Regions from separate parts of the Paenibacillus sp. FSL R7-0313 genome, predicted to be linked through region 3. Evidence: riboswitches for the same ligand, from Rfam matches in the RefSeq annotation. Region 3 holds a riboswitch; each other region holds the start of a gene.
The links. A riboswitch is a leader RNA that binds a small molecule or an ion and turns the genes downstream of it on or off. The one in region 3 is predicted to bind thiamine pyrophosphate.

Region 1 (4,293 bases), 2.6 Mb from region 3:
TTTTTATGATATCCTCCTTAACATATTTGAATAGATATTACCTATAATATGTTCCAGACTTTTTCTAATACCTGGCCCTTAATCGTCTTTTTCTACGTGTTTTTGAAAATGTCCAAGGAACAAAAAACCAATGCGAACGACAAAATGTCGGTACGCATTGGTTTTATTAAATTTCAGGCTATCCGTCTACTTCAATGTACGATCTTTTGCTGATCGCTGAACTCATCTTGATTATCTGTTCGCTTTACGTAAGTCACTTATTTTCCATCCTGAGACTGATTACTCTCTGCAGCTTCACGACCGCGACCTCCCATGCCTCCTCGCGTATTATTTTCACCCAGTTTGGACAGGTCAACCGAAGAAGCATCAATCAGTGAATCCGAGTCCTCTTTTTGTTTCTCGGTCGTGGAAGGGATATCTCCGTCCAGTTGCCCTTGTATACTTTCTGCACGCAGCGTGCCAAGTTTGGTCAATTCTGTAACAGCTTCCTCGTACTTATCATACGTAATAAACGCTGTAGGGTCTTGCTTCACATATTCTGAGATCATGTTGTTCAGGCTTTGCACTTTTTCTTCATATTTTCCGTCTGCGAAGTATCCATCTACGATCTCCTGCAAATATTCATGATACTTGGCCTTATACTCCGGCACCTCAAGGAGCTTTCCTAAAATTGGACGTTCGTCCAGGCTGACCCCTGATACCGGCGTATCAATCGCCAGATTCACGACATCGGAGGCAGAACCAGCTTGAAATCCACCGAAGGCCATGTTGTAGTCCCAGGGCAACATGCTGATCTGTCCATCGTTTTCATACAGATAATAGTTATGTCCCATGTTGGACGTGTAACTGTCCATATTGACAACGACCGTGTGGGCTGCAAAATATCTCAGAACTTCGTCCACATCCACATATTTCTCCAGTTCGGTACCTGTGCTCAAGTTTTTGAGCGATTCAGTGACACGCTGATAATCTTCCTCTGTTGTTTTGGTCTCAGCATTGTCGAAGATGGCGGAGTAACTGGATGATTTGTCATCGGTATACACCAATGAAACACCATTGCCGCTTCCATCCATACCACCTGGACCACGGTTACCCTTCATACCTGCTTCCGGTAGTGTATTCGCTCCATCTTCCCCTGTCCCGCTGTTCATATTCGGCGGACTTGCACCATCCGGTGGCGCCATACCTTCAGTAGGAGGCTGCATATCTCCATACCCTTGTGCAAAAGGATTGCCATCTGGCCCTCCCATTCCTCCTGCCCCCATGTTGTCATCATTGTTCGGCTTGTAAAGTTCACCCTCATCATTCTTGGCTCGAGCGAGATATCCGCTGTCAATGTCTTCAACAGCCAGATACAAACCCCAAGTCTCTCCATCTACACTAATATTGGAGAATGCGAATAAAGGTGCATCTACGCCAATATAACTCATGATGTCATAACTCAAGTATTCCTTCATATAACTATTGTCGCTAATCATGTTGTTCACAACGAGCTTGTCCAACCCCATCCAAGTTTGATCCTTAACATACTCATCAAATTTGATTTTGAAACTATATCGATCCGTTGTATCATCGCTAGCAACTTGCCGAAGGCTGGAGTTACCCTTTGGACGAATTCCGACGTTTTCAATCGTTGTTCCGTTAATCGTAATATTAGCTGAGATGTACTGCTCCTCATTTGCATTATCCAGCATCTCTTTCCATGCCGTTTCATCCACATCAATCGAAATGGACATAACCTCAGTTTTGTTGATTTGATCGGCATACCCTACTGTCTGCGCAGTATTCTCCGTTTTACTCTGATTATCCGTATTCGTTTGTTCTGTTTCAGTCGAATTGCTTTCCGAGTCCACACTTCCTTGATTAGTCGAGCTGCATGCCGTCAGCATTGCAGTACATAACACCGCTACACCGATAAATTTAGGCCATTTGTATATACTCATTGCCATCACCTCATGATTGTTGTTGAATCTTTTTATATGTAATTCATCATAGATGGCAATTCTTAAATGAATCTGAATGAGTGGCGTCATATGGTACTCTCTAATTGAATGAACGACCAGTGAACTTAAGGCTCCAGCCTCCATGACATCTCCCAAAAATCAAGCTCGAAGCGACTGCACATCACGAAAATATCTTCCATTCGTTGGTACGTTTCCTCGCTACAGCCTTCTAATAGCTTATCCGTTAACGCCACAAGGGATTGATTGCTGCTGTTGTATTCAGAGGAAGCATATCCTGTGATCCACTCTCCATAAAAAGGATGATCAGCTGCACCTGGCTTTTGGGCAAGAACTTGACCAATCTCTGCATAGCTCCATGAGCAGGCCAGAATCGATACAAGTACTTCTGCTATACCGCCCGCATGGGAAACTGAGAGCATATAGTTTGTATAGGCTGCATTTTTCAGTGCAGGTTTTACCTGAAAAACATGATCCTCTGTAATTCCTAAACGCTCCATATAAGAACGATGAATTTTCATTTCACCATTCAGGATGTTATCTACGTTTTTACTAAAAAACTGCATCAATTTGGGGTCGTGCGACTTGACGATACCTAGTGCAAATACGCGGGCATAATCGAACAGGTACAAGTAGTCTTGCAGCAAATAATAACGAAATTGTTCAACCTGTAAAGAACCATCCCCGATCCCTTTAACAAAGGGATGCTCAAGACATTCCTTCCATACAGGCTGTGCTGCCTGGTGTAGTCTCTCTGAAATAGTCAATATGTGTTCCTCCAATTCATAATGTATGTATTTAAAAACAAAAAAACGAAACATCCATAGGATGTTTCGCAGACAAATACACTAAAACAAGGGGGTTCGCATGAGCTACCCAAGTACAGCGTTTCATCGTTGCATCCCTACGTTGGCATGATCCAAATCAGGTAAGGTCGGTTTAACACCCTCTCAGCCGGTTAAGGCTCCCTCGCAAACGGTTGTATGTAGTTGATTACTTTCTTGTTCCCATAAAAGAAAAAATAACATCCATTTAGTATATCAAGGGCTGTTAAATATAGTCAAGGCAGTTTGTATCCCACCTCATCACCTTTGGTGACGTATGTAAACGATGAAAACCATCATAACAATGGTTGAGTTTTATCCCCTGTTATGATGGTTTCTATTATTACTATTACTGCAAACGATTTAATGCCCGAGTTTGTTTTTTTCGACAAAAGTGAGTATTCCGTACTGGGAAGTGTTTCTCCAGCTCTCATTGGTCGTATCATTCCACTTGGCTACGTTCTGTTTACCTCCGCCCTGGTTGTCGTTAATTTGAAGCTCGAAACCGAGGACATTTCCAGCCTTTGGCGTCAGTGAATTCAACTGGATTCTGGCTTCTACGAGGTATCCTTTATTCGTTTTCTTCACAGCACTTACAAGGCGTCCGGGTGAAGCACTGCCTGCAAAGGTTGCCACATTGTCTGCACTGATTCTGAACTGGGCATCATCATATTGAAAATACGGTGTCCGCTGGTGATTCTCGTCCAGGAAAATCTCAACCGAATCCTGATCCCATGGGTTGATGCTATCTGTGATGATGTTTGGATCAGTGACGTCAATCAGCAGATATAGATACTCCCCTGACCACATTGCGCGAGCCACTGCCTCTGCACCTTCGGTCTCATTCAACCTTTTTACTTCAAATGGTACAGCCTTATTCCATAGGGCTTCTTTCTTCCCATCAATCTGAACAATCCCTTGCATAGCTTGTGCAGATTTGGGCATAGGGGCGAGTTGAATCACGCCGTATTTGCTTGTATCTTGCTCCTGAGATTGTGTTCGATCATTCCAGTACAGTGGACTATAAGGTTGTGTCCCACTTGCAGCGCCATCCGTCACACGGATATCCAAACCTGCTTCATATTCTGATCCGATTTGTATACCACCCCATGGAATGGACAATTCAACCGAATATCCGGTTTTTGTCTCACGTACACGATATGAACGCTGCTCCGCGCCCTCAGCTTTGCCTGACCGCTTAATGATTACGTGTCGGTCATCTGCTTCATATGAGGTGGTCTTGCCGTTATTGAGATCAACAAAGAGTTCTACTTTGTCATTCACATCTGCCTTCGCATCCTGAACATCCACAAGGATATACAGGTTACTATGATCCCATAAGGTGCGGAAACTGGCTGATCCCGAAGAGTCGCCCTTCAGTGGAGTAGACACCGCTTTGTTCCAGAGTGGATCTTGTGACTGTTTTTTGATATCCGGTTTACCCGAAAGTGAGACGGCTCTCTGTGTCAACACAGGTAAGCTGGATTCATCCACAAGTCCCCAGTATG
Region 2 (4,293 bases), 510 kb from region 3:
GAAGAGGGAGACGGCTCCCTGCCATATCGCTATAAAGAGAATAACCGCCACAATGGGCGGCCATACACTTTTGAAATAGGCAGGCATTAGCGATACTTCTCCGTCAGGGTGTCCATGCTGAAGCCGGTAGGGCTATGGGCGATTTTGATCTGGGAGATGATGCTTGGGCTGCCAGCCTCCACGAGTACCTCGTGCATTTTACGGACAACTTCCAGCAGTTCCTCCAGTTCCCCCTCCATCGTGGTGTCGAGCGCGTTCACCTGATATTTCAGGCCGGATTGCTGAATAACTTCAATGGCGCGATCAACGTATGGATAAGAGTTCTCGCCATTTGGCGTTTTCGGAATAACCTGAATGCTAAGTAGTGTGCTTGCCATGAGAGATCACGGCTCCTTTCGAAAATATATAAAATGAACTAATGACGGTTACACTTGCCACTTCGATGACAGAATAACCCTCCAATCGCTGTTATCCCCAGATTTTTTTTGATTCCCTTCTCTAAAGGGAAAATCCGGTGATAAAGGCGACCGCTTCGCTTTTTCACGTTATTTCTGTCCTCTCCGTCCTCGTGTAAATATTAAGTTCGTTTTATATGAGAAATTTTATTGGGGTAAAAAATCGTTCGTATATGCTTTGCTCACATCGATCTGTTCATCCAGCAGTTTTTTGCTAAACATCCAGTCGGTGTAGTTCTGCCACACTTCCTGTTTTTGCTCACCCCAGCGCGGGGCGTCATCTGTGTACTTGGGACTAAGCCACTTCTGGCTTGCCAGGACCAATTCCTTGTCCAGATCCGGTACAGCCTTGATCAGAATGTTCGCTGCGTCTTCGGGATGATCGATCGCATATTGATACCCTTCAGAGGTGGCTTTCAGGAATGCTTTCACCAACTCAGGGTCGTTTTGGATCGTCTGCTCGTTTGTTACGAGGACAGGCGTGTAGTAATCCAATGCATCTGAATAATCCTTCACATATAACATGTCGATTGGTTCCCCGCGAAGTTCGGCTTCAATCCCCGTCCAAGCGTAGAAAATCCATGCGAAATCAATGTCTCGTTTTACTGCGGTGAAAAAGTCGGCATCACCCATGTTAATGTTTTTCACTTTGGATACATCGGCTCCGTCGCCTTCCATAATGGATTGCATCACGGCTTCTTCCACTGGGGAACCCCAACCGCCATAGGTTTTGCCTTCAAAATCTTTCGGTGATTTGATATTCCTATCCGCCGGAGCAGCGAACCCGGATGTATTATGCTGAATAACTGCTGCAATGGAGACGAGAGGCACACCCTGTGTGCGGGCTTGAGTTACACTCTCCTGATAACTTACGCCAAAAGGCACTTCGTTCGATGCAACCATCGTATCTGCGCCACCGGCACCTGGTTGTACAATCTCCATGTTTAAGCCTTCGGCCTTGTAAAAACCTTGATCTACAGCCGTATACAGGCCGGTATGATTCGTATTCGGTGTCCAGTCGAGCACCACTTTAATATCTTTCAGGGCGGCAGTGTCACCTTCGTTACTGCTTTCCGCATTTGTGTTGCTGTTCTGTTCTGCCGGGGCAGCTTCTTTGCCACCACATGCGGCTACAGTCACCATAAGCACGCATAAGAGCAACAATCCCATCGTTTTACGCCATTTCATCTGTGGTTCTCTCCTTCGGTATGTCCGGCCGAGTGGCACGGGGTACTCCTTGGCTTCATATCCAATCATCTTGCATAAATCGACAGATTTATACCAGTTGAGATCTGGATAACGTCACTTTTTTTAGCTCTCTGGCTATATAAAAGAACATTAAAAAAGCGTCCCGTAATCCGGGACGCGTGCAGGCGTTAGAGAGGTGGCGTTCAGCCATAGGGCTGTGCCATTTCGATATACTCCGATTCCTACGCTGGCATGATCCAGATCAGGTCTAAGGGTTAGTATCTTGGTGGGATACACTCTCAGCCGGCCAATTCCGACTCCCCTGGGAAACTATGAAGTTACGGGCATTACTAGGTGTAATTATAGGCCAGCCGGTGGAACGTGTCCAGTCAGGAACTGGATGGGTACACGTATGAACTTATCTAACAGGCCGATATACATATGTATAACAGCCTGTTTGGATGTGTTATTTTCATTAATTATCGTGGCGAATCATATAAGGCAATCTGGCTGAGTGCAAAAGCATCGGATTTTTCGCAAATCTTGTTGTTGGAATATATTGGTGATCAATGTATAATCGAAGTGCATACTATCGAAAAATGTATGAATTTAGATTTTTTTTGTATATTCCCACATCCCCCTGAGCCGATAAGGAGTAAATATATGAGCCAAATAAATGTAGTTCAAGAGATGGATGAACTTAAAAAGGTATTGTCCTATTCAAAAAATATAGGTTTCTTTTTTGGAGCAGGAAGTTCTTGTGCATTTGGGCTACCTAATATTTACAGATTAACAGATTATGTTGAAGAAAGCCTTAATAGTAGCCTTAAGCCACACTTTACAAGTCTTAAATATAGCTTAGCTAGTCTACATGCTGGTAGAAATATTAGTGTAGAAGATATATTAAACTATGTCCGACAAATAAGAGAGATAACAGGGGAAAAAGAAGAAAGAGAATATGATGGAATAAATGGAAGAGTCGCTCAAATGTTAGATGAACAAATATGCAAAAAAATATTTGATATCATTCAAGCTAAAGAGCAAGATGCAGATATTACTGATCTCAGGAAATTTTTCGCATGGCTTGACATTGCGAATAGAAATAGCATTAAAGAAATTTTTACCACTAACTATGATTTATTATTAGAAAAAGCTATGGAAGATAACCGAATTCCATATTTTGACGGATTTGTAGGTTCATACGAGCCATTTTTTTGGCCAGAGAGTATTGAGAAAATAGTAGGTAACAATGATTTGACTTTTAACTGGATAAGATTATGGAAAATACATGGTTCTTTAAACTGGGAGTTTAGAAAAGACAGTTTATCCGACAACTATAAAATTGTTAGAAATGGAAAAGTTGATGTACCAGAAAATGAACTTGTGGTTTACCCTTCAAAGGAAAAATATAATTTATCTCGTAAGCAACCTTTTATTGCATATTTTGATAAATTAAAACACTATTTATTGCAAGGAGAACGTCTCTTTATATTTTCTGGTTATTCTTTTTCAGATCAGCATATCAATGAGATTATTTTCAATGGCTTAAGACAGAATCCTCGGCTATATGCAGTATGTATGTGCTTTTCGGATGAACAAGTTGATTTTATGGAGTCAATTGCCATAACACATTTAAACCTTTGTGTAATGGGTCCAAAAAAAATGATTACTAATGGCAGGCTGTATCAATGGAAATATGATGATAGTATCGGAAATGCCAACGAAAGCAGTTTTTATTGGGACAAACAAGAAGATAAATTCATACTCGGCGATTTTAAAAAATTATCAGCTTTTCTCATTTCTAATTCAGGGAAGAAAAAGAGCATAGAGGAGGCTGTGCATGGAAAATGATATTACTTTTTTAGGGAAAATCATCCGAGTCGATTCAAATATTGTAGAAGTAGAAATTAGTGATAACATCCCATCTTCTAGCCCAATAATAGAAGGCAAGGTATACAAAATTGGTCAAATAGGAACTTTTGTAAAAATGCCTATTGGTAATGTAGTTTCGTATGGAATTGTATCAAGTGTAAGTAATACTCCAAGTAAGATTAATGACAGTGAATTAAAACAAGCAATTGGATCACGATTTCTAACCGTTAACTTAGTTGGAGAAAAGATAGGTAACGGAGATTTTGAAAAGGGGATTGGTCTATATCCAACTATAAATGATGAAGTCCATATTGTAACAGAGTCTGATTTAGTGGACATATACGGAAAGGGAAGTTTGGGTTCCACTCCTATTGGAAAACATTCGTCATCGGATAATTTAGATGTATTTGTTGATGTACATAAACTTGTACTTCGACATGCAGCGATACTAGGTTCAACAGGAAGTGGAAAATCAAATACTACCGCGGGGATGATTAAAAGAATTATCAATGATTATTCAAACTCAAGAATGGTTCTTATAGACCCCCATGGGGAATATGCAACCGCTTTTCCTGAAGCCAAGGTTTTCAAAATCAATGATACACATAACCCACTATATATTCCTTTTTGGCTTATGAATTTTGATGAATTAGCTTATTTTCTTGTAGGAGCAAAACCCACAGACGATCAAAGGCCTGAGTACAGACTACTCAGAGAGTTGGTTGTCCAGTTAAAAAAAGAAAATTATAATTTGAAGGCGGGAAACGTTAATCAAGAT
Region 3 (4,293 bases):
AAACTATAAGCATATTTTGCAGGTAGCTTCCACTGCTGCATCAGGGAATAAAACAGCCGTACTGGCTTGGTCGTAAGACCAAAGAGTAACCCAGCCGCCGCCATGCTCAGCGAGCGAAAACCCAAGTGTAGACCGCGATAAAAGCTCTCTTCGGTTATGTGAATCAGTCCCCATTTATACCATGTGGTCTCTCCCTTACCAAACATCATCATACCTGTAGATGTGGAGATAAACACCAGAATGAATGGGGACGCGTACAGGATCAATCTATACCATGGGTGACCTGTCCAGCACAGTAATAACATCATCGCCACAGCAACATTGGCCATTACATTCAGATTGTGAATAAGGATAACGATGACAAACATCATCGTCAGAATGATCATCTTTAATCCCGGATTGACGTTATGAAGCCAGGTTTCACGGTGAGGAAACGACAATTGCATCAGTTAACCTCCCCTCATCTACCGTCCAGATTCGGGTGCAATATCTTTTTACAATTTCACGATCATGGGTAACCATAACAATAGCTGTTCCCTCTCTCCGCAATTGCTCCAGTTGTGCTAACATGGCAAACGTATTGCGGGCATCCTGTCCAAAAGTAGGTTCATCCAACAGCAGTATTCGCTGCTCTCTCACCAGTGCAGAGGCAACGCTCAAGCGTCGTTTCTGCCCCATCGATAATTGGTAGGGATGACGCTCGGACAGGTCGATTAATCCAAATTGATTCAACATATGATCAGTCCTGACAAGTCTTTCTTCCGTTGTAAGCCTGCCCCCCAGCAATGAGAATTCCACTTCTTCCGCGACGGTGTTGGTCACAAATTGAAACTCCGGGTTCTGAAATACAAACGCGATTTGATCTGCAAGCTGCTCCGTTTTGCCAGAAGGCTGGCCTACAACCTCATAATGACCTGTTGTTTTCAGGATATTCATCAGAGATAACAACAATGAACTCTTTCCAGCTCCATTAGCTCCGACAATACCAATCCAGTCTCCATACCATACTTTGGCCTGCTCGACCTGAATGAAGGGTGTTTTCCCACGCCATCCGGTGAACTGCTTCAAGTCCAGTGCAGGCTGATAGGTGGGTGATCCAGGTGATAAGGATGAGACGTGAGATATGGGGGATATACCCGGTGTAACGGATAAGCCAGACGATTGCTGTGCTTCCAAGTTTGAGATGCCGTGATCCACACACACTTGAAGCTCTCCAAAAGCACTTCCCTCTTCTTCCTTAGCTGCCAGCTCTTGCTCCTCCCATATGCCTGGATACCAGATTCCATAAGCCTTCAGCTTGCCTCGTTCATCCGTGAATACCTGCTGCGCTGGCCCATCCGCCACAATCTTTCCTTCAGGTGACAACACAATGATGCGGTCGACCATATCCACAATCTTGTTTATTTTGTGTTCAACGATGATGATCGTTTTATCACTAGCGATCCGTTTAACGGTATCCCACACCTGAGAAGTACCCTCATCATCCAGCAGTGCAGTGGGTTCATCCAAAAACAATACCTCCGGGTCCATGGCAAGCATCGAAGCAATCGCAAGACGCTGCTTCATCCCCTGAGACATGGACTGGATTAATACACGATTCTTTTCAAAGGATAACCCCACCTGATCCAGATAATATTCAATCATACCCGCCATCTCTTCACGCGAAATATTTCGGTTTTCCAGCACAAATGCGATCTCTTCATCCGTAAAGGACATACAGAACTGGGTATCCGGATCTTGAAAGACCACTCCTGCTTTGGCGGGAACCTGAATATCATCACATTTCATTGGAATCTCAACCGAACGTGGTATCAGACCGCTCAGAATTTGCAATAACGTCGATTTACCGGAGCCACTCGGGCCAAGCAACAGCACTTTCTCTCCTTGACGCACAGAAAGAGACAAGCCTTGAAATACCAAGGCTTTCTCTCCCGGGAACTTGCATCTTAGATTTGTCACACTTACCGCTTGCGAATTCCCCTCTCCGCTCATCTAATCCAACGCCTCATAATCCTGTTTGGATACCGGTCTGAGGGAGCGTGTTACACCGGTCAGTTCCAATGCTTTGGCGAGATAATAAGCAAACACTCCGGCAATCAAGATGCTTCCGATGAAGCGGAATCCGATAAATAACGTATAATTCCAAGCCGAGAGTGAATCAATATACCCGTATTGATAATCCAGCAAAAGCGAAGCCGCTGCAGCTCCTATGGCTGCAAGACAAGTGACAAACAGATTGGTTTTTCGATACAAAAATGCGGCGAAGAATATCTCGGCTCCCAACCCTTGCAACAAACCATACACAAGTGTGGACATGCCCCATTCACTGCCCAGAAAGGCACTTACCGTTGAAGCCGCAACTTCGGCAAGAATAGCCACGCCTGGTTTACGAATGATAACAAAAGCAAACGTGCCCGCCATAAACCACATGCCGTAGATCATCTGCTCCGCATGAACGCCAAATGGTTTCATCAAGTCATATGTAGGTCCCCATATCTTGTAAATCACCCCAAATACCACTGCGATCACGATGGTTACCAGAATATCCGTTAGTTTCAATCGCTTGTTGCCTGCTGTTGTTGCCATGTTCTCTACGTCCTTCCTCTGTTCCCTGTGAGGGTTATCAAAATAAACGAAAAAAGCCTCCCCGGTTCCGGGCAGGCCTTACGTACAGTGTACAATCCTCACAATGATGTAATGGATGGATGTCGAAAATACGGAATATCAACCAGCACCCCTCCGCCCTGGCAGCTACATCACCACAGTTCAAAGAGTCAGATGTTCATCCACGTTCATTCCCCACAATTCACCCTTACATATCGCAAATCTATGTTCTCTACGCTGGCATTACCCAGATCAGATGTACGGTCAGCGGCACAAGGCCACTCTCTCAGCCCAACTTCATTGAGCTCCCGGTTCACTTATTTCATTGCTTCTAATGTACATCAGATGGGTATTTGTGGCAATCCCTAGAAAAAGCTTTATTTGGGGTAACAGGGAACAGGACATCGGATGGTTCACTTTCCATAATATGAAACATTTAGGTTATGTAGTCCGTCTTAAACATTAGAAGGGAGATTGATAGTGATGAAAGATTACAACTCTGTTTGGCAGCTTAAAACATGGAAAATGGTCCTTGCCGCTTCGATACTCACCGCAGGCACGGCACCTGCCTTACTCTCATCCACTGTGGCGGAAGCCGCAGCAACCAAACCTAAACCGACAGCTTATATTAACAATGTTCAAGCTCAATATGATGTTGTCATACGGCAGGGTATTACGTACGTGGCATTGACGGAGCTTCAATTCCTCGGCAACTATACGTTTGGTTACAATAACAAAACAAAAGAGATCAGCATTAATACAGGCAGCGATAAGTATGTCCTTACACCTAACAGCAAAACAATGAAGAAAAACGGTCAGAATGCGACATTATCCTCAGCGCCGATTCTGGTGAATGGTAAAGCGATGCTTCCGCTCCGTGCCATCGGTGAAGCTTTTGGTGCCAAGGTGCAGTGGAACCAGAAGGCCAAGGAAGCCTACATTTACACTACCGATGCTACGATTGTAAAAGAATATAACAGTTCCGATCTGACTGTGGCGCGTGAAGCCGCACTGCATCTGCCCCGCTTTTCTGAACTGGGACAAGCACGTCTGGACATTCGCAACCCTTTGGGTCCAGTGGATTCATCTATTGAATACATTTTTGAACAAGGCAAAAAAGATCGTTTCTTCGTTGTTGAGGATAACGATCTGATCAGTTATTATATCCTCAAAAATGGAAGTGCCCTACTACAATGGCAGGCCAACATCAGCAAAAGTGCTGGAACCATCGGTGACCTGTTCTTTATTAAAACCAAAGCCGTTGCTGAAGCAGGGACTCGTCCTTCCGTAGCAGGTCAAACACTCGTATCATTCAAGTACTCTCGCATGCTTGAAGAAACCTCTTACGAGATCATGAACAAATTGGGCTCTATTGATACCGGTTCTGTTGCCCCCGAGAAAGGCAAAGTCATCGTTGAAGTTCCGGGAGAAAAATAATTTGAGCCTCCGCTATAATACATGGCTCAGCAGAACGATAAGAACTATACTATGACATCGCATTACAAAAAGCGTCCCTCAAAGTCAGTGTGGCAATGACCTTGGGACGCTCTTTTTGGCGTTATATTTTAACTTCAAATCACACGTGGAGCTTAAACTTGTACCAACTCCAGCGATTCAATCTCCTGTTTAATATTGCGTATTGCCGGATTGACTGGTCTTACCTGAAGCAAATCCCTTAAACAGGGTTGG

Region 1: linked by a shared signal. The riboswitch ahead of tenA (thiaminase II) and the one ahead of NSQ38_RS00435 (ECF transporter S component) in region 3 are both predicted to bind thiamine pyrophosphate.
Region 2: linked by a shared signal. The riboswitch ahead of NSQ38_RS02595 (ABC transporter substrate-binding protein) and the one ahead of NSQ38_RS00435 (ECF transporter S component) in region 3 are both predicted to bind thiamine pyrophosphate.

The regions. Positions count from the first base shown of each region.
Region 1 is NZ_CP150219.1:4,456,554-4,460,846, forward strand. It holds gene NSQ38_RS19545 (CotH kinase family protein) at 258-1,943, opposite strand; gene tenA (thiaminase II) at 2,069-2,728, opposite strand; TPP riboswitch at 2,845-2,942, opposite strand; gene NSQ38_RS19555 (sugar-binding protein) at 3,149-3,730, opposite strand; partial or broken gene NSQ38_RS19560 (endo-1,4-beta-xylanase) at 3,749-4,293, opposite strand, start outside.
Region 2 is NZ_CP150219.1:628,229-632,521, reverse strand. It holds gene NSQ38_RS02605 (ABC transporter permease) at 1-87, opposite strand, end outside; gene NSQ38_RS02600 (thiamine-binding protein) at 87-377, opposite strand; gene NSQ38_RS02595 (ABC transporter substrate-binding protein) at 603-1,643, opposite strand; TPP riboswitch at 1,865-1,977, opposite strand; gene NSQ38_RS02590 (SIR2 family protein) at 2,085-3,494, shown strand; gene NSQ38_RS02585 (ATP-binding protein) at 3,484-4,293, shown strand, end outside.
Region 3 is NZ_CP150219.1:119,712-124,004, forward strand. It holds gene NSQ38_RS00425 (energy-coupling factor transporter transmembrane component T) at 1-446, opposite strand, end outside; gene NSQ38_RS00430 (ABC transporter ATP-binding protein) at 421-1,992, opposite strand; gene NSQ38_RS00435 (ECF transporter S component) at 1,993-2,586, opposite strand; TPP riboswitch at 2,817-2,927, opposite strand; gene NSQ38_RS00440 (copper amine oxidase N-terminal domain-containing protein) at 3,088-4,041, shown strand; gene NSQ38_RS00445 (pectate lyase) at 4,231-4,293, opposite strand, start outside.